DNA from 2 places in the Streptococcus sp. ALY_211 genome. Region 2 is predicted to be linked to the other one. Evidence: predicted binding sites of a transcription regulator. Region 2 holds the regulator's gene; the other holds the start of a gene.
The links. The regulator Rex, encoded in region 2, represses fermentation and respiration genes when NADH is low (regulators of the CRP and FNR family bind a similar motif). The targets are predictions, from matches to a motif close to TTGTGAANTANTTCACAA.
Positions count from the first base shown of each region.

Region 1: the regulator Rex is predicted to act here: its motif matches at 3,676-3,693, upstream of pflB (formate C-acetyltransferase).

Region 1 is NZ_JBZFUN010000004.1:72,633-92,089, reverse strand. It holds gene recD2 (SF1B family DNA helicase RecD2) at 1-1,835, shown strand, start outside; gene AC4HAJ_RS04935 (hypothetical protein) at 1,860-2,339, shown strand; gene dinB (DNA polymerase IV) at 2,469-3,566, opposite strand; gene pflB (formate C-acetyltransferase) at 3,756-6,089, shown strand; gene AC4HAJ_RS04920 (TetR/AcrR family transcriptional regulator) at 6,331-6,966, opposite strand; gene AC4HAJ_RS04915 (MFS transporter) at 7,153-8,547, shown strand; gene AC4HAJ_RS04910 (serine hydrolase domain-containing protein) at 8,625-9,554, opposite strand; gene AC4HAJ_RS04905 (CppA N-terminal domain-containing protein) at 9,551-10,306, opposite strand; gene AC4HAJ_RS04900 (TSUP family transporter) at 10,470-11,366, shown strand; gene gla (aquaglyceroporin Gla) at 11,626-12,513, opposite strand; gene AC4HAJ_RS04890 (Xaa-Pro dipeptidyl-peptidase) at 12,629-14,905, shown strand; gene AC4HAJ_RS04885 (bacteriocin class II family protein) at 15,226-15,465, shown strand; partial or broken gene AC4HAJ_RS04880 (hypothetical protein) at 15,927-16,166, shown strand; gene AC4HAJ_RS04875 (hypothetical protein) at 16,274-16,705, shown strand; gene AC4HAJ_RS04870 (bacteriocin immunity family protein) at 16,935-17,234, shown strand; gene AC4HAJ_RS04865 (LexA family transcriptional regulator) at 17,750-18,439, opposite strand; gene nadE (NAD(+) synthase) at 18,590-19,417, opposite strand; gene AC4HAJ_RS04855 (nicotinate phosphoribosyltransferase) at 19,445-19,457, opposite strand, start outside.
Region 2 is NZ_JBZFUN010000016.1:105-10,972, reverse strand. It holds gene rimM (ribosome maturation factor RimM) at 1-522, shown strand; gene trmD (tRNA (guanosine(37)-N1)-methyltransferase TrmD) at 512-1,231, shown strand; gene AC4HAJ_RS08470 (NAD(P)/FAD-dependent oxidoreductase) at 1,243-2,241, shown strand; gene AC4HAJ_RS08465 (DeoR/GlpR family DNA-binding transcription regulator) at 2,360-3,103, shown strand; gene pfkB (1-phosphofructokinase) at 3,100-4,011, shown strand; gene AC4HAJ_RS08455 (PTS fructose transporter subunit IIABC) at 4,008-6,011, shown strand; gene radC (RadC family protein) at 6,105-6,788, shown strand; gene AC4HAJ_RS08445 (gamma-glutamyl-gamma-aminobutyrate hydrolase family protein) at 6,785-7,480, opposite strand; gene AC4HAJ_RS08440 (redox-sensing transcriptional repressor Rex) at 7,509-8,144, opposite strand; gene AC4HAJ_RS08435 (DUF1831 domain-containing protein) at 8,250-8,603, opposite strand; gene AC4HAJ_RS08430 (cysteine desulfurase family protein) at 8,606-9,721, opposite strand; gene AC4HAJ_RS08425 (ribose-phosphate diphosphokinase) at 9,724-10,692, opposite strand.

The DNA of each region.
Region 1 (19,457 bases), on a different contig from region 2:
AAGGCATTGGATTTAAAATTGCAGATAATCTAGCTGGACAGCTAGGGATCGAAAGCGACTCTCCCAAGCGCTTTCGAGCAGGTCTCATCCACAGCCTAAGCGAGCTCTCTATTGAACGAGGAGACACTTATGTTGAAGCTCGGGATCTACTGGAGTACGCCGTCGATCTATTGGAAGATGCTAGACAAATCGAACTCAACCCCACCCTCCTAGCCCAAGAGCTGACCCAGCTTATCGCCGAAGACAAGGTTCAACATATAGACACTCGTATCTTTGAAAACAGTCTCTACCACGCTGAAGAAGGGATCAAAACCAATCTTCAGCGTATCCTAGACATGCCCGTGCTCAAGGATTTATCTATCCAACAAATACACCAAGCGATCACTGACATAGAAGAGGACTTTGATCTCAGCTACGATAAAATCCAAAAAGAGGCCATCACAAAAGCTCTGACCAGCAAGGTATTTCTCCTGACAGGAGGACCTGGTACTGGAAAAACAACCGTCATCAACGGAATCATCCATGCCTATGCTCAGTTACACAAGATTGACCTTGAGGCTAAGGAACTTCCCATTATCTTAACGGCCCCAACAGGCCGTGCTAGTCGCCGGATGAATGAATTGACAGGACTTCCAGCTGCCACAATTCACCGCCACCTAGGGCTGACAAGCGATGGTAGCGACTTTCAAACGCTTGAAGACTTCCTTGACTGTGACTTGATTATTATCGATGAATTTTCTATGGTTGATACTTGGTTAGCCAACCAGCTCCTATCTAGTATCTCATCCAATACGCAAGTTATTATCGTTGGAGATAGTGACCAACTCCCATCAGTAGGTCCCGGCCAAGTGCTAGCAGATCTCCTCAAGGTCCCAAATCTACCACAAATCGCCTTGACTAAGATCTTCCGACAATCTGAAGATTCCACCATTGTGACCTTAGCCAGTCAGATTCGCCAAGGCCAGCTCCCCCCTGATTTCACCCAGAAAAAAGCTGATCGTTCTTACTTTGAAGCACAAGCCCAGCAGATTCCAGCCATGATAGAAAAGATCGTGACATCTGCTCTCAAGAGTGGCATCGAAGCCCAAGAAATTCAAATCCTAGCGCCTATGTACCGGGGACAGGCAGGTATCAACTCACTCAATACCTTGATGCAAAATCTCCTCAATCCTAAGGTCAATAAAGAGGAATTCTCTTTTAACGATCTTGTCTTTCGTACCGGTGATAAGGTTCTTCATTTGATCAATGATGCTGAACTCAATGTCTTTAACGGTGATATTGGGACCATTACAGACCTAATCCCCGGCAAGTACACCGAAAGCAAGCAGGATGAGATTTACTTAGATTTTGATGGTAGCCAAGTCGTTTACCCCCGCAATGAATGGCACAAAATTACTCTAGCCTATGCCATGTCTATCCACAAGTCGCAAGGTAGTGAATTTCAAGTTGTCATCCTCCCATTAACACGCCAGAGCGGCCGCATGCTCCAGCGCAATCTCATCTATACAGCCATCACCCGCTCAAAGAGTAAGTTAATCTTGCTAGGAGAACTCAGTGCCTTCACTTATGCGATTGAACACCAAAGTACCAAGCGCAAGACTTATCTGGTTGAACGCTTTGGCACCCCTCAAGCTAGCCACCCGACCTCTTCTCAGTCTGATAGCCTAGAACTGGCTGGCTCCAATCATGAAGCTAGCTCTCCTCAGACAGACTTACCAAACGAGGCTGATAGCAAGCAGGCTCATATCCTCACAGCAGAAAATCTCAACAGTATTGATCCCATGATCGGACTGAGCCCTGAGGATATCGCTCTCTTTTTTAAGATAAACCCGTAAACGATCTAGAAAGGAGCATCAGCCATGATGATCCCCATCAGTGACTTGATCACTATCTTCAAAAAATCAAATCGGACGATCGCTATCGCCCATCTAATCAACCTGATCCTCAATCTGATCCTCTTCTTCACCTTAGCACTTAGCCTATTTCTCATTTCCCAAGATATAACACTTGATAAAGAACTAGAAAAATCTATCTATGACGTATTAGGACAACTTCCTGGTAACTATATCTTTAACTTAATGGTCAATATTGTCATCAATACCATCATCATGATTCTAGCCTTTATCAACCAAGCCAAAATTAAAAACCACAAGCTAGTATCAGATTGGCCCTATCTCTTAGGCTATACCCTCTGCGCCATCAATATCATCTTCGCTCTTATCTCAGACAGCGGTCTGCTCTTTATTATGACCCAGTTGATCTATCTAGCCTATTACATATCAGCTCACAGCTCTGGAAAACTCCTCAATACCTTACTAAAAACCCTGACAAAAAACTAAGACAATAATACTCCTTCCTAATCTAGCTAATCTTTCTATGTTTAGAAGTTATGTGCTTCACATTACTTACTAAAAACGAGACTGAAACATGATTCAGTCTCGTTTTTAGTAAAATTTAGCAACAACCTATTAAATATCCAGTTTAATAGGTTCTTGACGCCCTTCCAAAGCCGTCACTGTTACCCCCAACAAACGAATCCCCGTAGCCTCTTTGCCTTCAATCTCATCATAAATAGCATGAGCCTCCTGCTCAATCACATCAGCATCCTGAGTAGCCTGCTCCAAACTATGTCGCTTGGTCACTGTAGAAAAATCGGCATAACGCACCTTTAGCACAATCACCCGCCCTCTTTTATGATAGTTTTCCAAAGTAGCCGCCACCCGCCTAACATTTTTGGAAATCTCTGCCTTAACATCCTCATCAGACAGTAAAAGTTTGGCGTAAGTACGTTCACTCCCAACGGACTTGCGCTCTCGATTAGGACGTACTGGACTATTAGAAATACCTCTCGCCTTACGATAGAGATCATACCCAAACCGTCCAAAATGATCAATCAAGGTCATCTCTGATAAATTCAAAAGATCTTCACCTGTAAAGACACCCAGCTCATTCAAACGCTTGACGGATTGCTTACCAACACCATGAAATTTTTCAATAGGCAACTGACTCAAAAAGTGCTCAGCCTCCTCTGGTAATATCAGTGTCAAACCTCTAGGCTTTTTAAAGTCACTCGCTAACTTAGCTAAAAATTTATTATAAGAGACACCAGCAGAGCAAGTCAGATGAAGCTCCCGCCAGATATCATACTGAATCATCTTTGCCAGCTTGACTGCGGATTTAATGCCCAATTTATTATCAGTCACATCCAAATAAGCCTCATCAATCGACATGGGCTCAACAAGATCAGTATAACGGCTAAAAATTTCCCGAATCTGCTGACCGATCTGACGATACTTTTTGTAATTACCAGAAACAAAGACGGCCTGAGGACATCGTTCCAAGGCCTCTTTAGAATTCATAGCGGAGTGAATGCCATATTTTCTAGCTTCATAATTACAGGTGGATACGACACCCCGCCCACCCGTCTGACGAGGGTCGGCACCAATGATCAATGGTTTCCCTCTAAGGTCTGGATTATCCCTCTCTTCCACAGCAGCAAAAAAGGCATCCATATCAATATGAATAATTTTACGGTTAGTATCATTGAGCAGGGGAAAAATAAGCATAATTAACCTTTCTTACTTCGTTAGTTTATTATACAACATCGCTGACTGATTGACCAGCTTTAAATCCAAAAATTTATAGTGACAAATGCAGGTAATTTCCACTTTTTCGTTGTGAAAGCGGTTACCATATGGTATACTGAAGATATAATGACGTAGCAAATAGCTACTAGAAATTTTAGGAGATGGATTATGGCTACTGTAAAAACAAACACAGATGTCTTTGAAAAAGCCTGGGAAGGCTTCAAAGGTACAGATTGGAAAGAAAAGGCTAGTGTAGCACGCTTCGTTCAGGCAAACTACACCCCTTATGACGGTGATGAAAGCTTCCTAGCTGGTCCTACGGAGCGCACCCTCCACATCAAGAAAATCGTCGATGATACCAAGGCTAGCTACGAAGCTCAAGGCCGCTTTCCTATGGATACTCAACCCACTTCAATCGCAGGAATTGGAGCTGGATATATAGATAAAGATCAAGAAGTGATCTACGGTATCCAAAATGATGAACTTTTCAAGCTCAACTTCATGCCTAAGGGCGGTATCCGTATGGCAGAAACTGCCTTGACCGAACATGGTTATGAACCTGATCCAGCTGTCCATGAAATTTTCACAAAACATGTCACAACTGTTAACGACGGTATTTTCCGTGCCTATACTTCAAACATTCGTCGTGCCCGCCATGCCCACACTGTCACAGGCCTACCAGACGCTTACTCACGCGGTCGTATCATCGGAGTTTATGCACGACTAGCTCTCTACGGCGCTGACTACCTCATGCAAGAAAAAGTCAACGACTGGAATGCTTTGACTGAAATTGACGAAGAAACTATTCGTCTGCGTGAAGAAGTCAACTTACAATATCAAGCCCTGCAAGATGTTGTTAAATTAGGAGATCTCTACGGTGTAGATGTTCGTCGTCCAGCCTACGATACTAAGGAAGCTGTTCAATGGACAAACATTGCCTTCATGGCTGTTGCTCGCGTGATCAACGGGGCTGCTACATCACTTGGTCGTGTCCCAATCGTCCTCGATGTCTACGCTGAGCGTGACCTAGCACGTGGTACCTATACTGAAAGCGAAATTCAAGAATTTATCGACGATTTCGTCATGAAACTACGTACGGTCAAATTTGCCCGTACCAAAGCCTACGATGAATTGTATTCTGGTGATCCTACCTTTATCACCACTTCAATGGCTGGTATGGGAGCCGATGGCCGTCACCGTGTCACCAAGATGGACTACCGTTTCCTAAATACATTGGACAACATCGGTAATTCACCAGAGCCAAACTTGACTGTTCTTTGGACTGACAAATTGCCATACGCTTTCCGTCACTACTGCATGCACATGAGCCACAAGCACTCTTCTATCCAATATGAAGGTGTAACCACAATGGCTAAAGACGGTTATGGTGAAATGTCATGTATCTCCTGCTGTGTCTCACCGCTCGACCCAGAAAATGAAGAGCAACGTCACAACATTCAATACTTCGGTGCTCGTGTAAATGTCCTGAAAGCTCTTCTCACTGGCCTCAATGGTGGTTACGATGACGTTCATAAAGACTACAAAGTCTTCGATATCGAGCCTATTCGTGACGAAGTACTGGACTTCGACACCGTTAAAGCTAATTTTGAAAAATCTCTCGATTGGTTAACAGATACCTACGTAGATGCCCTCAATATCATTCACTACATGACTGATAAGTATAACTACGAAGCTGTTCAGATGGCCTTCCTGCCAACTCATCAACGAGCCAACATGGGATTTGGTATCTGTGGTTTTGCCAATACCGTTGATACCCTTTCAGCCATTAAATACGCTACTGTTAAACCAATCCGTGATGAAGACGGCTACATCTACGATTACGAAACAACCGGTGACTATCCACGTTGGGGTGAAGATGACCCTCGTTCTAATGAACTAGCAGAATGGTTGATTGAAGCCTACACAACTCGTCTTCGCAGTCACAAGCTTTACAAGAATGCAGAAGCAACCGTATCACTTTTGACTATCACATCTAACGTGGCTTACTCTAAACAAACTGGTAACTCACCAGTCCACAAAGGTGTCTACCTCAATGAAGATGGCACTGTCAACCTATCTAAGTTGGAATTCTTCTCACCAGGTGCCAACCCATCTAACAAGGCTAAAGGTGGCTGGTTGCAAAATCTCAACTCTCTTGCCAGCCTCGACTTTGCTTACGCAGCCGATGGTATCTCATTGACGACCCAAGTTTCACCACGTGCTCTTGGTAAGACTCGTGAAGAACAAGTTGATAACCTGGTCACTATCCTTGATGGTTACTTTGAAAACGGTGGCCAACACGTCAACCTCAATGTCATGGACCTCAAAGATGTCTACGACAAGATCATGAGCGGGGAAGATGTCATCGTTCGTATCTCTGGATACTGTGTCAACACTAAGTACCTGACTAAGGAACAAAAGACTGAATTGACACAACGTGTCTTCCATGAAGTCCTCTCAATGGATGACGCTGCTGAAGCTCTCTCAGGACAAGCAAAATAGAAGCTATCAGCAAAAAGACTTTGCCTAACTTAATGGCAAAGTCTTTTTGCTATGTTTATAAATCGTACTATATAGTCGAATGAGTGATAAATATCCACAAACCAACTTATGAGGATCATGAATGTAGCAAACTCTCTAGATCATAACTCTTATTTATAAAATTAAAAGTTAAAACAAACCGTCTGTTAGCAATTTATAAAATTGAGATAATATCATACTGAGAATTACAAATCTCTATAAATTATTTTCTTATACCTAGTTCAATCGTATTATTAATAATAAGCATTATACAATCTATACCAGTTGATCTCAATAGTTCTTGCTCCTCTTTTGAGCGCTCAAAATACAACAATTCATCTACAATAGATGAAATAAAATCAAAAATTACCCCAGAAAGAACCTTTAACCTTTGACTTTCTCTACAACCAGTATAATATAAAAAGCATTGATATGTTAAATCTTTCACTTTGGAATTGTGCTCTTTTAATATTAGTTTAACTTTAGGTATCGTCAATGCTAGCATTTCAATTTGAGTATGAAAATCTTCATTTTCATTTTCTACCAATTTATCGACCAAGATCTCTAAACATTGTCTAGGATCTTTTTTAAATAAATTTAGAAAGTCTTGATTATTAATATCATCAAATAAACGGATAAATGTACTATTATAATCATCTAGCAATGATATTAAAATTGCTTCTTTATCAGAAAAATAAGAATATAAAGTACCTATAGATACACCCGCCTCTTTTGCAATTTCATTTGTTGTGACATTAAAGTAATTTTTTTCAGAGAAGAGTTGTTTCGATGTCTCTAATATTCTATTTAACTTATCAATACTCCTTTTCTGAGAGGGAATTCTCACTTCGTTTACCATTTCTACACCCACTTTATCAATAATATTATTTAACTATATTAACTGTTATACTATCATATTTTCAAAAAAAACCAAGTTATCACCCACTCAAAAATATGAGTGTTTTTTCATGTTTTTATTGACAATCACCCCTAGAAGATATATCATTAAAAACATGAGTGATAACTCATTTTTAAGGAGGGTTCTATGTTAAAAAAAGTAATGTTGACAACTGCAATGTGTCTCGGTATCTTTTTGGTCATGTTGGATACAACGATTATGAATATTGCTTTACCTGCAATTAAAGTAGGGATAAATGTCAGTACAGATAAGTTATCTTGGGCTTTGAATGCTTATACGATTGTATTTGCAACTTTTACAATTCCCTTAAGCAGATTGGCAGATATTTATGGTAAAAAGAAATTATTAATTATTGCATTTCTATTATTTGGAATAGGTAGCTTGCTTTCAGGGTTATCTAATGGTTTTTATCAGTTGATTAGTGGCAGAATAATTGCTAGTTTTGGAGCCTCTATTTTATTACCAGTTGGTAATTCTTTAGGAATTTCAACCTGGAGTGTTGAAGATAGGTTTAAGGTGGTGGCGGCATTAGGGCTGACTCAAGGGGGTGCTGCTGCGATTGGTCCTACTCTGGGGGGAGTTATTACTGATAACTTATCTTGGAATTGGATTTTCTTTATTAACATCCCAATTGCTATCGTTGCTATTATTCTATTGGCTATTTCATATAAAGCTGTAGAGAAAGTTTTAGATATAAAAACAGATTGGTTTGGCAGTTTTATTTCTATGTTGGGACTTTTCGCAACAACTTTAGGCTTGATTAAATATAGAGAGTGGGGGATCAGTGATTCGAAAACTTTAACTTGTTTAGTTATTGCCCTTGTTTCCATTGTACTATTTATTGGTGTGGAAAATCATGTGGATTATCCTATGATTGATTTAGGACTTTTTAAAAAGAAAGTCTTCACAGTATCTTCGTCAATCGCTTTCGTTGCTCAATTTTTTTATATTGGAGTTATTGTCGTTTTACCAACCTATCTTACTCTTGTTTTAAATAAAACTGAGCTGGATGCTGCTTTGATTTTACTACCAATGTCAATTACAGTCTTTTTATTCGGGGGTGTGGGAAGTTTACTGATTAATAAACTTGGTCCAAGATTGTTAGTTTTTGTTGGTTTGTTCTCGATTTTGTTATCCTATTATTTACTAACACATTGTGATGCTACTAAAATTTCATCCATTACCCTGGCAACATTTATCTTAGGGATTGGCTTCGGTATTATTGCTGGACCAATAAATGTTTTGGCGGCTTCAGATTTTTCAGGAGAAATATTAACTGCTTCTCAAAGCGTTATTAGTGTTGTTAGACAAATTGGTTCTGTTTTTGGAGTTTCTGTATTTATGTCTATGGTAACTTCCCGATTAAATAATCTTTCGGTTTACAACTTACCAAATATGTCAAATGCATATATTTCAATATATAAACTGTGGTTATTGCCATTGCTGTTCTTACTAGTACTAGCCTTTCTTTTTCCCAGAAAAGAAAACTATTTAGAAAATTCAAAGAATAATAATTATTAAAATAGAGATTATGAAAGAAAATAAAAAATTTCATAATCTCTTTAATCATTTTATTGACTACAAAAATTAAATATCCCTTACTGTCTACTAAGTTCTTCTTTAATAACAGCAATCAACTCATCGCGATCCATAATCCACTGGGCACGTTCATCCTTATCATAGGTACGATTGGAAAGAAAAATAACAGCCCTTTGTGCCTGACGGTGGTACATGATAAAGGTTCCCGTATAACCAGTATGTAATAACCAATCCCCTTGCTTATCCCAAGCCAAACTACGCTCCTTATCCCCAGATGGCGCAAAGTTATGATTGAGAAAACGGGCAAAATCTCCAGAGAGATAATGGTCTAAAAAGTATTCCAGATCCTTGATCGTAGAAAAGAGACCAGCAGAGCCAATATGGTTTCCCAAAATCTTTGCCTTAGGATCATGCACAAAACCCTCAGGACCCCCTTTGAGAGTGGGAACGGCCTGATCAACCGGACCAAATTGGGTACGGGTCATGTGAAAGGGTGCAAAAACACGTTCATAAAAGAGCTGATCCAGATCCATGCCTGTCATATGTTCTAGCATAAAGCCCAGCAGTATAAAATTAATATCCGTATAGCGAAAGCTATAATCATCAGTCACCCTAATCTCACCTATAGCAGCTTTTAACTCGTCAGAATCTAGCTGATCACGATTGGGAATAAAAGGATCAATACCTGAGGTATGGGTTAGCAGCTGGCGAATCGTTACTGTTTCCTGCTTAAAATCGGGATAATAGAAATGCAAGGGTTGATCTAATGCCAGCATCCCTTTATCAATCATCTCAATCACAACCGTCCCAACACCAACCACTTTGGAAACACTAGCCAAATCATAATTTAAGTCAGGTATTACCGCTCGATGGCCATCTTGAGTTCCTAAATAGTATTCCTGCCACTCACCATCATAAAGCGCCAGGCTGGCACCTCGATAGATACCAGCCTGAATTTGTGATTCAATTTTATCTAAAATAGCTTTCATTTATTAAACCATACCTCTATCTGATTAGGAGCGCTTACAACAAGGACACGTTGGGCACGATCTAAGTAAACTTCTTGACCATGATCAAGCAGATAATCTCTCAGGGCCGATAAATCATAATCCTTTTCCACTTGATATTCGATCAATTCGAGATCCCAAACCTCACTGGGAGCAGCGGCAAGATCCTCACCCTGAGCTTCCACCAATTCTGGTAAAACATCTACACCATCAAATAAATCGTAGAAAGCAGTTTCTTTGTCTAATTGAGCAACATTGAGAACCAGACGGTCTATACTAAAGGCCGACAAGCCTTCAAAAGTATCATCTCCAGCAGCAAAACTAAGCTCCTCACCATCTACAGTTTTCAAATTAGTTACATCATCCTCAGCATGAAGAACAAAACGATCGTTTTCTGGAGAAAAGATTTCAAAAGCGTAGCCATGCTCACCTTTATAGAGTTGAGTATAAGCAATTCCTCTCGCTAAGAGAGCCTCAATCTCCTTGGGATCGGACACTCTAACAAAAATCGTCTGTAACTTTTTTGTTCCCTCTACCTCTCGAACAGTAAACGATGGAGACTCTTCTGTAACCAGTCGTACTTCCTTCTCAACATGACCACCAAAAAAGACCATAGCACTTTCTTCCTTGATGACTTTAAAGCCAAGTTGGTCACGGTAAAAGCGAGTATTGATCTCACGATTGTTCACACGCAAGAAAGGAGCTGATAAACGGATACCATCAAATAGTGTCATAATTATTCTATCCTTTATTAAATTTCTAGCAGGCATAAAGAGCACTAGCCTATGCCCCCCAACTATTAGTTCCATTGTAGTCAAAATGATCTTATTTGACAAGAAATATTGTGCAGCTAAAAAAAGAGTTTACTATTAGCTGTTTTTTCTGTAAACTTATACTATGAATAAAGATATCATTTTACACCTCATCCAAGCCCTTTTGGTTATCTCCATGCTGGCTATCATCCTGCGCTTTTACTTCCATATTAAGCACAAAAAAATCAATGTCTTTAGCCGATTCTTTACAGGTCTATGGATAGGTTTTTTAACCGATATGCTAGATACACTAGGTATTGGCTCTTTTGCAACCACGACGACCTTGCTAAAAATCACCAAAATCAATGACGATGATAGCAAGCTCCCAGGTACCATGAATACTGTCCATGTCATCCCTGTTATTGTACAAGCCCTCTGCTTTATCACTGCTGTCAGAGTTGAGCCCCTGACCTTGATTTCAATGGCTGCTGCTTCTTTTATTGGTGCCCTTTTTGGAACCCGCTTAACCAAGAACTGGAACGAGCGCCTAGTCCAAGCTATTCTAGGAAGCCTACTAATCATAGCAGCCATCATCATGATCTATCGTATGGTATCAAATCCAGGAGGAAACTTATCAGATGCTGTTCATGGTCTCCATGGCGTCTGGTTGATCATAGGGGTTGTATACAACTTTATTATCGGTATTCTCATGACCATGGGGCTAGGAAACTACGCACCAGAATTAATCTTCTTTTCTCTCATGGGACTCAGCCCAGTCATCGCCATGCCAGTAATGATGCTGGACGCTGCTATGATCATGGTTGCTTCTAGTAGCCAATTTATCAAGGAAGATCGGGTTAATTGGACTGGTTTTGCTGGCATCGTCATCGGAGGAGTGGCCGGAGTTCTCTTAGCGGTTAAATTCCTGACCAGTATTGACATCAATGCCCTAAAAACTCTTATTATTGGTATCGTTATCTTCACAGGAGTTATGCTGATCCGCTCTTCCCTCATCAAGCGCCAACCTCTATCAAAACACTAGTAAAAAGCAACTAATAAATAGATAAGGCTGAGACAAAAGTTCTCAGCCCTATCTATTTAATTAATGTATAGGAAAAGCACAGTTTAGTCAAACAAGTAATAGCTTTAGCAAGCCTAAATACCCACCGAAACGTATCTTATCCAACCTTATAAAATCTTATCTCCAATATTAAACCAGACCTTTTATACAGCACAAAAAGAGTGGGATAGAAATCAATCATTCAGAGATGATTTTTATCCCACTCTTTTTATTTATATCATTAAGATAGGTAAAGTGCCTTAAAGGCTGCTGCCGCAATAATACCGGCAAGGATAGGCGCTACAACAGGCACCCAAGCATACCACCATTTAGAGTCACCCTTGTGCTTACCAAGGACTGTCACCGGCATAAAATGGTGAACCAAACGTGGACCAAGGTCACGCGCCGGATTAAGGGCAGGACCTGTCGCACCACCAAGTGAAATAACAAGAGCTGCGACCAAGAATCCAAGACCAATATGAGCACCTTCAATAGACCCTGAGAAGATAGGACCAGCCTGAGCATTAACACTATTCATAGCTTCCGTATAAGTAGTTCCTTGCTTAATAGCTAGATCACGAATCATTTCGGTTCCATGATAATTCTTAGTCAATGCCAAAGCCCCAAAGAACAAGACAAATGAACCAACAAATTCATTAATAAAGCCATTGATCTTGGACTGACGACGACTTTCAACACTGCCATCATCTAATGCAGAGATTGTTGAGAATGAGCCTAGAATACTATTTGGATTTTCTGTTTTTTGGAAATAAGCTGACAGAGCATAAACCAAAATAGTTTGACCAAGGATGGCTCCGATAAACTGAGCAAGGAGATAGCCAGGAACAAAGGTCCAATCAAACAAACCAGCTGTTGCCAATCCGATCGTAAAGGCTGGATTAATGTGGTTACCTGATACTGTACCAAACATAAGCGCTGGCATCATAACAGCAAAACCATAACCAAAGCCAATCATTAACCAACCGGCTCCACTACCCTTAGTTCCTTTCAGTTCTGCATTCGCAACGGCTCCATTTCCTAGCATCACCATCAAGGCCGTAGCGATAACTTCCGTTACATAATTCAACAGCGCTTGATGTGTCAAGGCCTCTTTAAAAAATTCATTCATATGTCTAGTCATTCCCTTCTTCTTTTCAAGTTTTAGACAGTTACCATTTTATCAAGTATAATTGATAAAGTAAAGCTATTACAGTAAGAAAAACCTGATACACAGGGAGGACATTATGCGTTATAATCAATTTTCCTATCTACCAACCCAAGCCGACACAGCTCTCAAAGAGCTAGAGGAGCTTGGCTTTCCTTATCAATTAGATCAAGATCCCAAAAGCAACCTCGAAGCCTTCCTCAATCGTTTTTTCTTTAATTATCCCGATCCAGAAATCCCTATTAGCCAGTTAATTGCCCACCCCACTATGGATCTGTTGAGTTTTCTGCGATCAGACTTAGAACTAAGCCCAGAGATTTTCTACACCGTGGCACTGCAACTTCTGGAATTTGTCCCTCATGTTGACTTTGAAGACAGCATGGAGTTCATTCAAGAAATTAACTTCCCCATCCATTATCACAAAGATAGCCTGCTTCTAAATCTCCATCAACTCTTAGCAACCAGGCAAAAAACAGGTATGACCCTGCTGGATCGATTAGTCAGTCAAGGGTTAATACCTCTTGATAACCACTACCATTACTTTAATGGTAAGAGCTTAGCCAGCTTTGATATCAGTCAAGTCATCCGTGAAGTCGTCTACGTCGAGACTGGTATCGACAGTGATCAGGACGGCCAACCAGACCTAATACGTGTCCATATCATCCGCCCCAAGACTAGCCACAAGGTTCCCGTCATCCTGACTGCAAGCCCTTATCATCAAGGGACCAATCCCGTTGCTAACGACAAAAAAATGCACCAAATGACTGGTGAGCTTACTATCAAACCAAGTGGTACTATCCCGATCGAACCGATTTCTATCCCAGAACCGACCTATACCAAGAGTCACGTTCCCATCGACGATCACCTAGAGACCTTTACTCATATCGCTAACTATACACTCAATGACTACCTACTAGCACGTGGTTTTGCTAATATCTACGTCTCTGGCATTGGTACCAAGGCCTCTCAAGGCCTGATGACCAGCGGTGACTACCAACAAGTCACAGCCTATCGAGCTGTTATCGACTGGCTCAATGGTAAAGCCAATGCCTATACCAGTCTAAAGAAAAATTATCAGGTCATCGCCGACTGGACCAATGCTAAAGTGGCCACTACTGGTATCTCCTATCTAGGTACCATGTCTATTGCCCTAGCCACTACAGCTGTCGAGGGATTAGAAGTTATCATTGCAGAAGCAGGTATCTCATCTTGGTACGACTACTATAGAGAAAATGGACTGGTCTCCAGCCCAGGAGGCTACCCTGGTGAGGACTTAGATGTCCTGACTGAATACACCTATTCTCGTAATCTCCTGGCAGGCGATTACTTACGTCACAATGACCACTACCAAGGCTACCTGAGCAAGATGACCCAAGAACTAAATCGACAAACCGGAGACTACAGTCAATTTTGGCAGGAACGTAACTATGTCGCTCACGCTGATAAAGTCCAAGCCGAGGTAGTCATGGTTCATGGTAGTCAGGACTGGAATGTGAAACCTCTGCACGCTTATCAATTCTTCCGTGCTTTACCAAGCAACCTCCCAAAACATCTCTTTCTCCATAATGGCATGCATGTCTACATGAATAATTGGCAGTCCATAGACTTTCGTGAAAGCATGAATGCTCTCCTATCCAAAAAACTCCTTGACCTAGATAATCATTATCAGCTCCCAGAAGTGATTTGGCAGGACAATCAAAAGGAACAAACCTGGAAGGTCTTAGAAGGATTCGGCAGTAACACTGCCATCAACTATCCTCTAGGCGATCGGGAGGATAGCATTGGCAACCACTACGCACAAGATCTATTCGAGACTTTCTCCAAAGACTACCACACCTTCAAATCGGCCCTGTTTAAAGGCAAGTGCAACCAGCTAACCATTGATATTAATGTTAAAGAAGCGATACGTCTCAATGGTCGTCCTATCCTAAATCTCAGACTCAAGTCATCAAGCCCAAAAGGACTGATTTCAGCTCAACTTCTAGATTTTGGGGCTAAGAAACGCTACCAAGACACTCCCCAAATCAAAGAAGCAAAAGGGATCGATAATGGGCAGTACTATATGATCGAACATTGTATGGAGCTCCCCTTTAAACAAGACGACTGGCGAGTGATTTCAAAAGCCTCCCTCAACTTGCAAAACCGCACCTCCCTTCTTAATATCCAAGAGGTCCCAGCAGATCAATGTCTAGATCTCACTTTTGAGCTCCAACCTAGTATCTATCAGTTAGAAGAAGGAGACCAGCTGCGCCTAGTCCTTTATACAACAGACTTTGAGCATACCATAAGAGATAATAGTAATTATCAGATAACTATAGACCTTGCTCATTCCCAACTTCAATTACCCATAGACTAAAACAACTAAAGAGAGTGAGAGATCATTCTAGATCGAAAAACTCAACTGGGTGTTGCCAGTTGAGTTTTTCGTGACATCATTTTTAATTAAAATTTATCTTCTTTCGCTTTTATAGCCCTATCATATGTTAATTATATAACGCGACTCCCTGAACGGTCGATTTTTCACCCTGAATGGTCAAAATAAATTGCGACTTTAACCATTTAGGGTGAAATTAAAGCTATTTAGGACATAGGCGTGCACGGAATGATATTTGGGTTATACTATAGGTGCCGCTTGGCCAAGCAGACAAAATCTTTAAATTTAAAAAGGAGATTATTATGACTACAATGACTATTGATAAATTTGACATGATGGATAACCAAGAGCTTGCTGCCGTTGAAGGTGGAAAGAAAAAAGGTATTGTTAAGTGTGTAGTTGGGACAGCAGGATCAGCAGGCTTAGGATATGTAAGTGGCATGGGAGTTGGTACAGTTACATTACCTATTGTTGGCACAGTAACTGGATCAGCCCTAGGAGGCTGGTCTGGAGCAGCTGTAGGTTATGCTACCTTTTGTTGATATGAAAAATCATAAAATGACTTTATTCACTGGAAAGTTGGTTTTATTATTTTTGCTGGTTATAGCATTAAGAAACCTTTTTAGGGAGCTCCCCCCAGTGCCTTATGTTCTTAACTTATTAGGTCTACTAGGTCTATTGATTTTATTATTTCAGTTGGTTAAAGGTAAGTGAGAAGAAAAATAGATTTATCCTTTTTAATGATATTGGGGTAATTGGCATATTTCGTAGTGATGATATTTCTGTAAGCTTAGTTTTGGCTTGTCTAGTCCTTTCCTTTATCTTGTAGAATATAAGGAATATCAGTGAATTGAGGTATTTCCAACATCCTTCATCGAATCATTAACCTTTGTAGTAAGGCAGTAGCTGTTTAAAAGCTGCTGCTTTATTTTTGAGTTGGGTCACCCACAATTTTATGCCATGGCTAGTTGAATTTGAAAAAAGTTGCTAAAATTGACCATTTAGGGCAAAATTGGAAGCAAGACTTGAGCCCTTATTAATTTTTAGTACACTTCAGCAAATTATTGGTGCATTAATTGCCTTAACTGTAGGACTTCTTGCACTAGCATATAAAGCATTAGATACTAAAATTGATGATGGTAATGAGGTCTATTGGCTACTTTTTGTTGCCACCTTACTCATCTTTTTTTGGAATGCTGTCGAACTTTATAAAGAGCTGAAGAGAAGAAACAAGAATAAGTAAAGCCAAAGCTTAATGCTTGTCCTAAATATTCTGTTGTTATCATAATTCTTATTTCGACCGTTCAGGGAATAGACGTGTGCGTTTGTTTTAAAAATTTAGGTGTGCTGTTGTCTGATCAAGGAGAAAAAATAAAAAAGGCGAATAGGGGTTATTTTTATCTGAGAAAATGTATTATACAAAAGGAGAAAGTATTGAAAAAAAGAAGAAGCCATCTTTTATTAATATTTGCTTTAATAGGCCTACTGCTTATTCGTCTATTACTAAATTATAATGAAACAAATAGATTAGTGGACGTTTCTATGATTGCAATATTAATACTATTAGTTGATGCTATTATTAATTGGAAAATGGTATTAGAAAATAAGAATAGTAAGTTTTATTTGCAACTGGAGTTGATAACAGTTATTATTGGTTTTATAGTCACTGTTTTATTTAATTATTATTCCTATACCAAATTTCATACCAATTTAGTCAACCCTGAAGTTATTTTTCTAATATTTATGATTTTAGAAATTTACTATTCTTTGAGGAAACGTTAATAGCTAGAGAGTGGAGATATGTATTGTATTTTATCAATAGTTCATCTAGTTCTTTATGGTTTAGCTGCTAATCAAATATTGAAATTCAAGCAAGAAAAACAATGCAGGAGTAAGTTCCTCAGAAAATCGGGCCGAGCGTTTCTTTATGCTCAGCCCTTTATATTTTGTTGTCTAATCCCAATATATTTTTGATAAAATGAAAGAGTATTTTTGAATAGGAGGACATTTTATGCTGAAGTTAAAATGGTTTTCTGGTAGCAAAGAGAAACGGGACAATGCATTAGACTTACTTGAATCTATAATGATAGAAATAACAGAAATAGACGGTAGTGAGCCTTTACAAAAATTGTTATTAAGTTATAAACAAGAACTTGAGAAACAGAAATCACCAATCCCAACAATTCTTAGCCATTTTAACATAGAGTTATCTGGAGTAATTAGGGATAATAACATTATTTTAACCGATAAGGTGGAAGAGCAATTAGACTCTATAAGAAAGTTATCTTATATAAGATATGGTTATTATTAAATCTTTTTTATAGCAATTAGCTTTGATATAAGTAAAAAGTACCTTCAGAAAATTCATACTTTGTTTCCAGATAAAAGTATCAACTAGTCATCAGCATTTAATTCTTAGACTCCTTGTCCACTGTAATGTGAGAGCGGAATCATGATTTTGCACGATTCCGATAATAAATAAAACAAGTCATCGTACATTATTTATTAGCATAGTCTAAATTATTATTATGATACATCTGAATTGTGGTCTCTACATGCTAATCCTTGTAAATCAGCATGTAAAAATAAATCACCTGCACAATTAATTGTGCAGGTGATTTTGTCATCTCTCCTATGCACAGTGGATTGTTGACGCATTCTAAAAATAGTAAGATACCCCAAAATAAGATAGACCAACCAACAGTAGTTATTCGTGCTAAAGAACCTAATAAACTGACTAAATTAGCAAGTCTCCCAACCACTGAGTTAATCTAGTAAATTTAGAATAATACCAACATATTTGAACTTTTGTCCCAAACTCTTTTCTCATGATTGCTGAATCGGTAGAAAATTTCCCACGATTTTGCCGACAATACGGGGATTTTCATCATAGGGAGCTAGCTTATCCGCATATTTTTTATTGATAGAAACCAGGCGGAGACCAGACTCTTCACGATAGACACGCTTGATATAGGTTTGCCCGTCCCACTCAACAGCATAGACAGCCCCGTCATAGTCAAAGCCTGATTGCTTAATCAAGACCACTTCGCCATTGAGATAAGTAGGCTCCATAGAATCGCCAAAGACCCATGAGGCAAAGTCATGATCCAACTCCTCATCATAGAAGACCTCATCATAGTTTCCATCATTAAAATAACTAAATCCTGTACCAGCTGATAGACGCTCATAGACCTTATACGCATAGAGCTGCTTGGAGGATGTCCCAATCATCTGATTTTGATTGGCCAAGAGCGCATTAGCATAGTCGAGTGTTTTCTTTTGATTGCTCTTGCTGAGCTGAACATACGTTTCCACAATCTCATGTTCAGATAAAAAGAAAGACGGACTGACCTTTAAAATTTGACTCAGCTTTTGCCAATTTTTCTGATTAGGCTTAGTATTACCATTTTCCCAGTTAAAGTAAGACGGTCTGGAAATTCCTAGCTCTCTAGCCACATCAGCCTGGGATAACCCCAGCTCCTGACGACGGCGCTTCAATTTTTCTGCTGAAAACATGTACCCTCCCCAATAAATGATTAGTCTAGTAACTTACTGTTAGTATAACATGCAACTCTTTCATGAGCAAGAAGAAAAAAGAGAGTAGGATAACAAAATCATGGTTTTGTTCTCCTACTCTCTTATAAACCATTTTTGGTATTTCCAATATTAGGACTTCCAAAAATTATCAAAGATAGTAATAGGAAGATGACGCTTATGCTCCCCCTTATACCACCAGCTTTCAATCCTTTCCCTAGCCTCTTGACTAACCGATTTTCCTTCCAAATAATCATCAATAGCTTGATAAGTCACCCCAAGGGCAACTTCATCTGCAATACCCGGTTTATCTTCTTCAAGGTCAGCCGTTGGAATCTTTTCATACAGAGCCTTGTCAGCACCCAACTCTGCCAAAAGCGCCTTTCCCTGGCGCTTATTGAGACGATAAAGAGGTAAAATATCCGCACCACCATCACCAAATTTAGTGAAAAAGCCCGTAATATTTTCAGCCGCATGGTCTGTCCCAATGACTGCCCCTTGCTTTTCTCCCGCTACAGAATACTGAGTAATCATCCGCTGACGCGCTTTGATATTACCCTTATTAAAATCAGAAACCGTTATACCAGCCTTGGCTAATTCACTCACTTGCCCATCGACAGCTTCCTTGATATTAATAACAAGAGACAGATCCGGCTGGATAAAGTCTAGTGCACGCTGAGCATCCGCTTCATCTGACTGGACGCCATAAGGCAAGCGAATAGCAATAAATTGGTAACTATCATCACCCGTCTCTTGGCGCAACTCCTGCATAGCTAGCTGAGCCAAGCGACCGGCCAGGCTAGAATCCTGCCCACCAGAAATACCTAGTACATAAGTTTTCAAAAAAGGATGCTTTTTCATGTAATCCTTAAGAAAATCTACAGATCGACGAATTTCTTCCTTGGGATCAATCTCTGGCTTGACCCCTAACCTTTTAATAATAGTTTCTTGTAAAGTCATGACAACTCCTTCTAGATTTTCCCATTCTTAATCCAAGTGC
Region 2 (10,868 bases):
ATGGAATATTATAACGTAGGTAAGATTGTTAATACACAGGGTCTTCAGGGCGAAATGCGTGTCTTATCAGTTACTGATTTTGCAGATGAACGATTTAAAAAAGGTGTGATTTTATCATTGTTTGATCCTAAGGATCGTTTTGTGCAAGATGTTGAAATAGCTAGTCATCGTCAGTATAAAAATTTTGATATTATTAAGTTCAAAGGGATGTATCATATCAATGCGATTGAAAAATACAAGGGCTATATGCTTAAAGTGTCAGAGGATCATTTGACAGATTTAGAGGAAGGTGAGTTTTATTATCATGAAATTATAGGTCTAGAGGTTTATGAAGACGATCGATACATTGGTGTGATTAAAGAAATTCTCCAGCCCGGTGCTAATGATGTTTGGGTTGTGCGGCGTCAAGGGAAACGTGATCTCTTATTGCCTTATATTCCCTCTGTGATTCTTGATATCGATGTAGATGGTAAGCGTGTAGATGTCAATATCTTAGAAGGATTAGATGACGATGAAGATTGATATTTTGACGCTTTTTCCAGATATGTTTGCGCCATTGGAGCATTCTATCGTAGGAAAGGCTCAGGAAAAAGGATTATTGGAAGTCCATTATCATAATTTTCGTAACTATGCTGAAAAGTCCCGTCATGTCGATGATGAACCCTATGGTGGTGGGCAAGGGATGCTACTGAGGGCGCAGCCAATTTTTGATACAATGGATCAGATTGAAGCTGTTAATCCTCGGGTGATTCTTCTAGATCCTGCTGGGCGTCGATTTGATCAGACTTATGCTGAAGAGCTAGCCCAAGAAGACGAGCTCATTTTTATTTGTGGTCATTATGAAGGTTATGATGAGCGGATTAAGACACTAGTAACAGATGAAATTTCCCTAGGTGATTTCGTATTGACTGGTGGTGAGCTAGCTGCTATGAGTATTGTAGATGCTACTGTTCGTTTAATACCAGATGTCTTAGGTAAGCAGGCCAGTCATCAAGATGATAGTTTTTCATCTGGTTTGCTAGAATTTCCTCAGTATACGAGGCCCTATGATTTTCGAGGCATGAAGGTTCCAGATGTTTTAATGAGTGGTCATCACGATAATATTCGTCAGTGGCGTATAGAGCAGAGTTTGAGAAAAACGTTAGAACGTCGCCCAGACCTTTTAGAAACTTATGAGATGTCGCCAGAGGAAAAAAGGATTTTTCAATCTATTAAGGATGAAATTGATTAAGGGAGGAAACAATGTCTGAACACGACATAAGAGATATTACTATTATTGGTGGCGGACCAGTTGGACTATTTGCCGCTTTCTATGCTGGTTTACGTGGCATGAGTGTGGCTATCATTGAGTCACTTTCTGAACTCGGTGGTCAGCCAGCTATTCTCTACCCTGAAAAAGTCATTTATGATATTCCAGCTATTCCAGCTGTAACAGGTGCTCAATTAACGGAGCAGTTAATTCAGCAGTTAGATCGCTTTAAAGATAGGACGACTATTTATCTTAAGGAAGAAGTAGAAACTTTTGAAAAGGTTGATGGTATTTTCCATATCACAACTAATAAAGCTAAGCATTATAGCCGTGCTATTGTTATTGCCTGTGGAAATGGGGCTTTTAATCCACGCCAGCTAGGGCTAGAGGGGGAGAAAGACTATGCAGATCACAATCTGTTCTACAATGTCTGCAATTTAGAGCAGTTCGCTGATCAAAATGTTGTGATTTGTGGTGGTGGTGATTCGGCAGTTGACTGGGCTCTACATTTAGAGACTATTGCTAGGAGTGTCACCTTGGTACATCGGCGTGATGCCTTTCGTGCCCATGAGCATAGCGTTGAGCAGCTTAAGGGATCTTCGGTTAAGGTGCTGACACCTTTTGTGCCAGTTGAGCTTAGGGGAGATGACGGTAGAGTTGTCGGCATGACTGTCCAAAAGGTCAAGTCAGACGAGGTTATTGATCTTAGTCTGGATACTCTGATTGTTAGCTTTGGATTTTCGACTAATAATAAAAATTTAAAAAATTGGGGGATCGATTATAAACGCTCCAGCATCTCTGTTTCTCCTGTATTTGAGACCAGTCAAGACGGTGTCTATGCTATTGGTGATGCGGCTGACTATGCTGGTAAAGTTGAATTGATCGCTACTGGCTTTGGTGAAGCTCCGACAGCGATCAATCATGCGATTAATTATATTTATCCTGATAGAAATAACCGGTCCGTGCATTCTACCTCATTGATCAAGGAGTGATAGGAACGTCAGATTTAAAAAATCTGACGTTTTTTGGTGGAATATGAATGAAAACGGTTGACATGTGATTAAAATAGCCTATAATAGAGAATGTAAACGATTGCAAGGGGGTGTCGATATTCTAAAATCTGAGCGCAAAAAGATTATTGTTTCAAAGATTCAATCCGAAGATTTTGTGACACTTGAGAGTTTAGTAGAGATACTTGATACCTCAGAATCTACTGTTCGAAGGGACTTAGATGAGCTTGAAGCTGAACATCAGTTGCGCCGTGTGCACGGAGGGGCTGAAAAATTACATAGTTTACAAGAAGAACTGACCAATCAGCAAAAAGCGATCAAAAACGTTCACGAAAAGAAGCGTATCGCTAAAGAAGCTGCTAGTCTTATTGAAACTGGTGAGGTTATCTTTATAGAAGCTGGTACAACTAATGGATTGTTGGTCAATGAGATCAACCGTCAAGATATTACGGTTGTTACAAATTCTCCCCAGCATGCTATTAGTTTGGCGAGTAAGAGTATTCCGACTATCATTATTGGTGGCAATGTCAAAGAAACAACTGATGCAAATATCGGTCCCATTGCTGTTAATCAGATTAGCCAGCTTAATTTTGATAAGGCTTTTCTTGGGACAAACGGCATTGATGAAGACTATCTGACAACTCCGGATATTTTTGAAGCTAGTATCAAGCAAGCCATTATAACTAGTAGTAAAGCTACCTATGTTCTCACTGATAGCACAAAGTTGGATCAAATTTCTTTTGCCAAGTTTGCTAAAGTGAACGAGGTGACTTTGATAGTGGATCGTTCGCCCCAGTCACTTGTATATACGTTGAAAGAGAAAACGGAGGTGGTAGAAGTATGATTTATACAGTAACCCTTAATCCTTCGATTGACTATATCGTTCGTCTAGAAAAAGTTAATATTGGAAGTGTTAACCGCATGGACAGTGATGATAAGTTTGCGGGAGGAAAAGGTATCAATGTTAGCCGTATTCTTAAACGATGCGGCATTGATAATACGGCGACTGGATTTATCGGTGGTTTTACGGGTAAATTTGTTGAGGAAGGCTTAGTAGCTGAAGATATTCAAACACGCTTTGTGACTGTTGATCAGGATACACGCATCAATGTGAAGATTAAAGCAGATGATGAAACTGAGATCAATGGTCAGGGGCCTCAGATTACAGATGCACAATTAAGAGAATTAGAAGCTGTGTTTGATCAACTGGGGTCTGAGGATACTGTTGTTTTTGCTGGATCAGCGCCCAGTAACTTAGGCAATCAGATCTATAATCGTCTGATTCCGCTAGTTCGTGAGACAGGGGCTCAAGTAGTGTGTGATTTTGAGGGACAGACTCTCTTAGATTCTCTTAATTTCCAACCACTTTTGGTCAAGCCTAATAATCATGAACTTGAGGCAATTTTTAATGTCAAGTTAGATGGTTTGGCGGATGTTGAAAAGTATGCGCGTGAGATACTTGCCAAGGGTGCCCAAAATGTCATCATCTCTATGGCTGGAGACGGTGCACTCTTAGTTACACCGGATGCTGCCTACTTTGCTAAGCCTATCAAAGGGCAGGTGAAAAATTCTGTTGGGGCTGGTGATTCGATGGTTGCTGGTTTTACTGGTGAATTTATTAAGTCAGCAGATCCAGTGGAAGCACTCAAATGGGGGGTTGCCTGCGGTACAGCAACTGCCTTTTCGGATGATTTAGCAAGTATTGAGTTTATTAAGGATACATATCAAAAAGTAGAGGTAGAAAAACTATGAAAATTCAAGATGTCCTAAACAAAGAGGTCATGCTTCTTGATTTGCAAGCGACTACCAAGGAAGCAGCTATCGATGAGATGATTGCTAGCTTGGTAGATAAGGGTGTTGTGACAGATTTTGATGTTTTTAAAAAAGGTATCATGGATCGTGAAGCCCAAACATCAACAGGCCTTGGGGATGGTATTGCCATGCCTCACAGTAAGAATAAAGCTGTGACGGAAGCAACGGTGCTTTTTGCTAAGTCTAGTAAAGGTGTTGATTATGAAGCATTGGATGGTCAACCAACAGATTTATTCTTTATGATTGCAGCACCAGATGGTGCTAATGATACGCATTTAGCAGCTCTTGCTGAGTTGTCCAAGTATTTGATGAAGCCTGGATTCGCAGATAGTTTGCGCAAGGTGACCAGTCCTGATCAAGTGATTGCAACTTTTGATGCAGAGGAAGAAAAAAATGAAGCGCAAGCAGCGCAAAAAGCTGCAGCACAGCAAGAAGCAGTCAATTCAGATAAACCGCTTATCGTTGCTGTTACGGCATGTACAACAGGAATTGCCCACACTTACATGGCTGAAGAAGCTCTCATCAAACAAGGTGAGGAAATGGGCGTCACCGTTCGTGTTGAAACAAATGGTGCTTCTGGTGTTGGTAATGCATTGACAGCAGATGAGATTGCAAAAGCACAGGGTGTTATCATTGCTGCGGATAAAGCTGTTGAGACTTCTCGTTTTGATGGTAAACAGTTGATTTCTAAACCGGTTGCTGCTGGTATTCGTGAGCCAGAAGTGCTCATTCAAAATATCTTAGATGGTAAGGGTGAAACTTTCCATGCAACGGATGCAGCTGCGTCAAGCTCTGCTGAGGAATCAAAAGGTCTGGGCAGTGCTTTCTATAAACACCTCATGAGTGGTGTTTCACAAATGCTGCCATTCGTTATCGGTGGTGGTATCATGATTGCCCTTTCATTCCTTATTGACCAAGGAATGGGTGTACCAAAATCTCAACTTAGCCACTTGGGTAATTATCATTTGATTGCAGCGCTTTTCAATCAAATTGGTAATGCAGCTTTTGATTTTATGCTACCTATCCTTGCTGGTTATATCGCTTACTCCATTGCTGAGAAACCTGGCTTGATTGCCGGTTTTGTAGCTGGTAGTATGGCTAAAATAGGATTGGATTACAGCCACATTGTCCATTATGATAAATTTGCTTCAATTACTTCGGAAAACAAACTTACAGAAGCAGTTAATAAAATCGTTTCTGGACAAGTACCTTCAGGATTTCTTGGAGCCTTGGTTGGTGGTTTTCTAGCTGGTGGTGTTGTTCTTCTTCTAAGGAAGTATATAAAAGTTCCACGTTCACTTGATGGTATTAAATCTATTCTTTTATTACCATTACTTGGTGTTGCTATTACTGGTTTCTTGATGCTCTTGGTGAATATCCCAATGGGCGCTATCAATACAGCCTTGAACGACTTCCTCCAAGGATTGTCTGGTGCGTCAGCTATCTTACTTGGTTTGGTTGTTGGTGGTATGATGGCCATCGATATGGGTGGACCGTTCAATAAGGCTGCTTATATCTTTGGTACAGGTACACTGGCTGAAACAGTAGCAAGCGGTGGTTCTGTGGCTATGGCAGCAGTAATGGCTGGTGGTATGGTACCGCCATTGGCTGTCTTTGTGGCTACTCGCTTATTCCCTGCTAAGTTTACACAAGAAGAACGTGATTCAGGTTTGACTAATATTGTTATGGGCTTATCATTTATCACAGAAGGCGCTATTCCATTTGGTGCTGCTGACCCAGTTCGTGCTATTCCTAGCTTTATGGCTGGTTCAGCTCTTACAGGTGCCTTAGTTGGTCTATCAGGCATTAAGTTGATGGCTCCACACGGTGGTGTATTCGTTGTTGCTCTAACGACTAACTGGTGGCTCTATCTTGTCTATGTCGCTATTGGTGCTATTGTATCTGGTATACTCTTTGGAGTGTTACGTAAGGCAAAATAATTTAAGAAATAAATAGTAGAAATGGTTAGAAATTTTTATTTCTAACCATTTTTTTGATTTTATTTTACGAATATATAGATGGAGGATATTATTATGTATACTATTGGAATTTCAAATGATGCCTTAAAGCCCAGAGAGCGTTTAATGGCTCAAGGGGCAGAAGAACTCAGTCATCAGGAACTATTAGCGATTATATTACGTACTGGGACAAAAAAAGAGCCAGTCTTATCTTTAGCTAATCATATTATTAGTCAGATGGATAGCTTGGCTGATTTTCGTCAACTCTCTTTAAAAGAGTTGCAAAAGCTTGATGGTATAGGACCTGTGAAAGCTATAGAAATCAAGGCGATATTAGAATTTTCAAGACGTGTCAACAATGCAGTGCCTGAAAAGCGTGAGCGTATCCTTTCTAGCAGTCAATTGGCCAAAAAAATGATTGAGGAGTTGAGAGATAAAAGGCAGGAACATTTAGTTGCTCTTTATTTAGATACCCAGAATCGTTTGCTCAAGCAGCAAACGATCTTTATTGGCAGTGTTCGTCACTCTATTGCTGAGCCACGTGAAATTCTTCATCATGCTTGTAAGTTGATGGCGACTTCACTGATTGTTGTCCACAATCATCCTTCGGGGCAGCCACGTCCTAGTCATCATGATATTGATTTTACCGAAAAAATAAAACGATGCTGTGACGACTTAGGAGTAGATTTCCTAGATCACATCATCGTTGGTAGTAAAAGTTATTATAGCTTTCGAGAAAGGAGTGACTTGATTCTTTAGAGCTCGTTAACAAAATAATCAAAGAGCTGTTGATCTGCAGAGCGATGATTTAAAAGTAATTCAGGATGCCACTGAACTCCCATGAAATGGATGTCTGGATTATTGGATTGAACAGCCTCTATTGTTTTATCATCAGGATCCATAGCTATCACATCTAAAAATGGTGATAATTCTTTGATACTTTGATGATGAAAAGAATTTATTTCTGTGGTTTTTCCATAAAATTCCGCTAGTTTTGAGTCCTCTTTGACAGACATACGATGGTAGAGGTAGTCACTAGGTTCATCTTGCCAATGATTTTCAATCGCCTGGTTGAGACTTCCCCCCAGTGCCACATTCATCAGCTGAGTACCACGACATACTGAAAAAATAGGTTTTTCTTGCCGGATTGCCTCATCAATGATAGCAAATTCAAAGATGTCCCGTTTTCGTAAAAAGTCATCATCACTTGCAGTATTTTCTTCATGATAGAAGTCTGGGTCAATGTTTTGACCTCCGATTAAAAGAATTTTATCTACCTTTTCGACATAATCTTTAGCCTCTTGGGGGGGTCCTATAGGAATAAGCAGAGGAAGTCCACCTGCACGTTGTACACCCTGGATGAATCCTGTTGGTGCATAACTCCACATAATACCTGTATTGGGATTGGGTCTTTCATTTGTTGTAATACCAATAATTGGTTTAGGGGCCATAGATATCCTCCTTTAAATGTTTTTTCTATTAATCCTGATTCATAAAATAGAGTAGAGTTTGTAATTCACTGGTTAAATCGACATACTGGACAAAGACACCTTTAGGTAGATCTAAATTGACAGGTGAGAAACTCAAGATCCCCTTGATACCAGCTTCTACTAGCTGTTCAGATACTTCTTGAGCCTTGATGCTAGGTACTGTTAGGATAGCTGTTTGGCAGTCTGAATTTGCCAGTTTTTCCTTAAGGCTTGAGATGCCATAAATAGGAATATCATCAGTAGTTTTAGTTCCTACCAGCTCATTATCATCTGTATCAAACGCCATGATGATTTTCATTTTATTGCGCTCATGGAAGCGATAGTGAAGAAGTGCTCTTCCCATATTGCCACAACCTACTAGAGCAACATTGGTAATAGAATGATCATGGAGAATATCTGCAAAGAAGTTCATCAATTTTTTGACATCATAGCCGAAACCTCTACGACCGAGCTCACCAAAATATGAGAAATCTCTACGTACGGTAGCTGAGTCAACACCAATTGCTTCAGCAATTTGTTTAGAACTTGCTTTTTCAATATTTTCTGCGTTAAAGCGCTTAAAAATTCTATAGTAGAGTGAAAGTCGTTTTGCTGTCGCTTTAGGGATGGATTTGTCAATGGCCATATGATCAACTCCTAATTTCATTTAAAATTCAACTAGATTATAAACTAAGTTTGTGAAAACTGCAACAAATTAACTAATATAAAAAACCTATAAATAATATAGGTTTTAGCTATCAACTCTTTCTTTTGTAAAAATATCGCGTTCTACGAGACTGTCCATTAGAAAATAAAATTTATCTTGGATAATGTTCAGCTTGTTATTTTTAAAAATATTGACTTGACGTAGCCCTGACTGGTCTGTAATGATTAATTTAAAGGAAGTGAGGTCTTTATTGACCGTGAGCTTCAAAGGAAAGCCATTACCAGAATTAGGAATTTCTTCGAGAAGTCTATTCAGTTCATAGTGACCAAGCTTGTTTTGTTCAAAAGTAGTATCAATTAACGTATACTTTCGGACATTACTTGTAAGGGTGTAACGATATAGGCAATCATCAAGGTGGATAGTTTTTTCAAAAGCCATTGTTAAGAAAGTATCTCCTTTAATTTAGTAGTGAGTTGTTCAACATCTTGTGGCAGGGTTTGATCTGAGAAGCTGATTCGAATGGATTCATGAAGTCTATCTGAATCATTACCATAGTAAGCAGCAAGTACATGACTAGGATCAACAGTGCCGGCTGTGCATGCTGATCCTGTTGAGACAGCTATCCCAGATAGATCCAGCTGGGTTAGAAGGAGGCCATTATTGCTAGATGGAAAACCAATATTGACAACATAGGGTAGCATATTATCTGTTCCATTGAGGTAGTAGTCCATATTAGCTAGGTTGGATAAGAGTTGTTCTCTTAAATTACTGACATGTTGGTAGTGGTTAGTCATATCTTGATAGGCTTCTGTCATAGCTTGAGCCATACCAGCTATCCCTACCATATTTTCTGTGCTTGCTCGTCTTTTATCTTCTTGCTCACCACCATGTAGGAGAGAATCCATATGTAGAGGGTGAGCATAGAGGAATCCAACTCCTTTAGGTCCATGAAATTTATGAGCAGAAGCAGATAAGAGATCAATCCCTAGCTTTTCTGGATAAATAGCTATTTTCCCTATGACTTGAACGGCATCAACATGAAAGACAGCTTGATGGTCAGCCAATAATTCTCCAAATTCTTGAATCGGAAGGAGATCACCTGTTTCATTGTTAGCAAACATGGTACTAACGAGAATGGTATCGTCTCTCAAAGCTTCTTTGAGGCTGTCTGTAGTGATTTTATTTTGGTCATTTGGCTGGAGATAAGTCACCTCAAAACCAAAACGGCTTTCAAGGTATTCCATGATGTTGAGAACAGAATGATGCTCAATAGCTGTTGTGATAAGATGCTTTCCCTTATTTTGATTAGCAAGAGCATAGCCTTGTATAGCGGTATTGTTAGCTTCTGTACCGCCCGATGTGAAGATAATATTTCTAGGCTGAGTTTCGAGAAGTTCAGCAATAGTCTGTCGATTGTCTCGGAGTAAGTGACTGGCTGTACGTCCATAATTATGGATACTTGAAGGATTTCCAAAATTATTGGTCATTACATTGGTCATGGTTTCGATAACACCAAGGGTTAAGGGAGTTGTGGCAGCATTATCGAGATAAATCATCATTAATTGTCCTCACTATCTGCAGTATAAGTAAAGAGTGGGCTGAGCGGTTTGTGATTATGGATGCGTGTAATAGCATCTCCAATGAGTGAGCTAGCTGAGAGATAGGTTACATTGCTACAGATATTTTCTTTCGTTGCGACTGAGTCTGTGACAAGAATCTCTTTAATAGGAGCAGTTTCTAAGATATCAGATGCACCGCCTGCAAATAGACCGTGACTGGCGACAGCATAGATGCTTGAGGCTCCCTCACGTTCAACAATTTTAGCAGCTTCGGCTAAGGTTTTACCGGTATTTAAAATGTCATCAATCAAAATAGCTTTTTTACCGGTTACTTCACCAATGATATAGCCCTCTTCACGGTGCATATCATCTTGATCGTAGTCGATAATAGCGATAGGAGCATCTAAATATTCAGCTAAACTGCGTGCCCGCTTGATGCCTGAATTTTTGGGGCTTACCACCACAACATTTGAACCTGTTAGCCCCATATTAATATAGTGTTCAGCAAAAAGAGGAACAGTAAAGAGGTTGTCTACAGGGATATCGAAAAAGCCTTGCACCTGAACAGCATGAAGGTCGAGAGTCAAAATTCTATCAGCTCCTGCCTTGACGAGCATGTTGGCAACTAATTTAGCTGTGATAGGTTCACGATGCTGGGCAATTCTATCTTGGCGAGCGTAACCAAAATAAGGCAAGATGATATTGACAGAATTGGCACTAGCTCGCTTACAAGCGTCTATCATAATCAAGAGTTCCCAAAGATTGTCATTGACAGGATAGTTTGTAGATTGAATGACATATATATCATAACCACGAACACTCTCTTCAATGTTAATCATAATTTCACCATCGGAAAATTGCTTGGAAGATACCTTGCTGAGTGGGATACCTGTGGCCTGAGAAATTTTCTCGGCAATTGCAGTATTTGATGTCAATGAAAATAATTTTGGGGTGCTTGTTGCTACCATAACAGTGTACTGTGCTCCTTATCTTTAAAACCTATGTGAAATGCTTTGTCCCTTATCCTGACGAAAGTTATAGGTAATCTTCATTAATATTTTCCTTTTTATTATAACAAAAAAAGTTGAAAAAATCAGCTTGGTAGGTGGATTTATCCCTGTTCTTATCATTCGAAAATGATAAT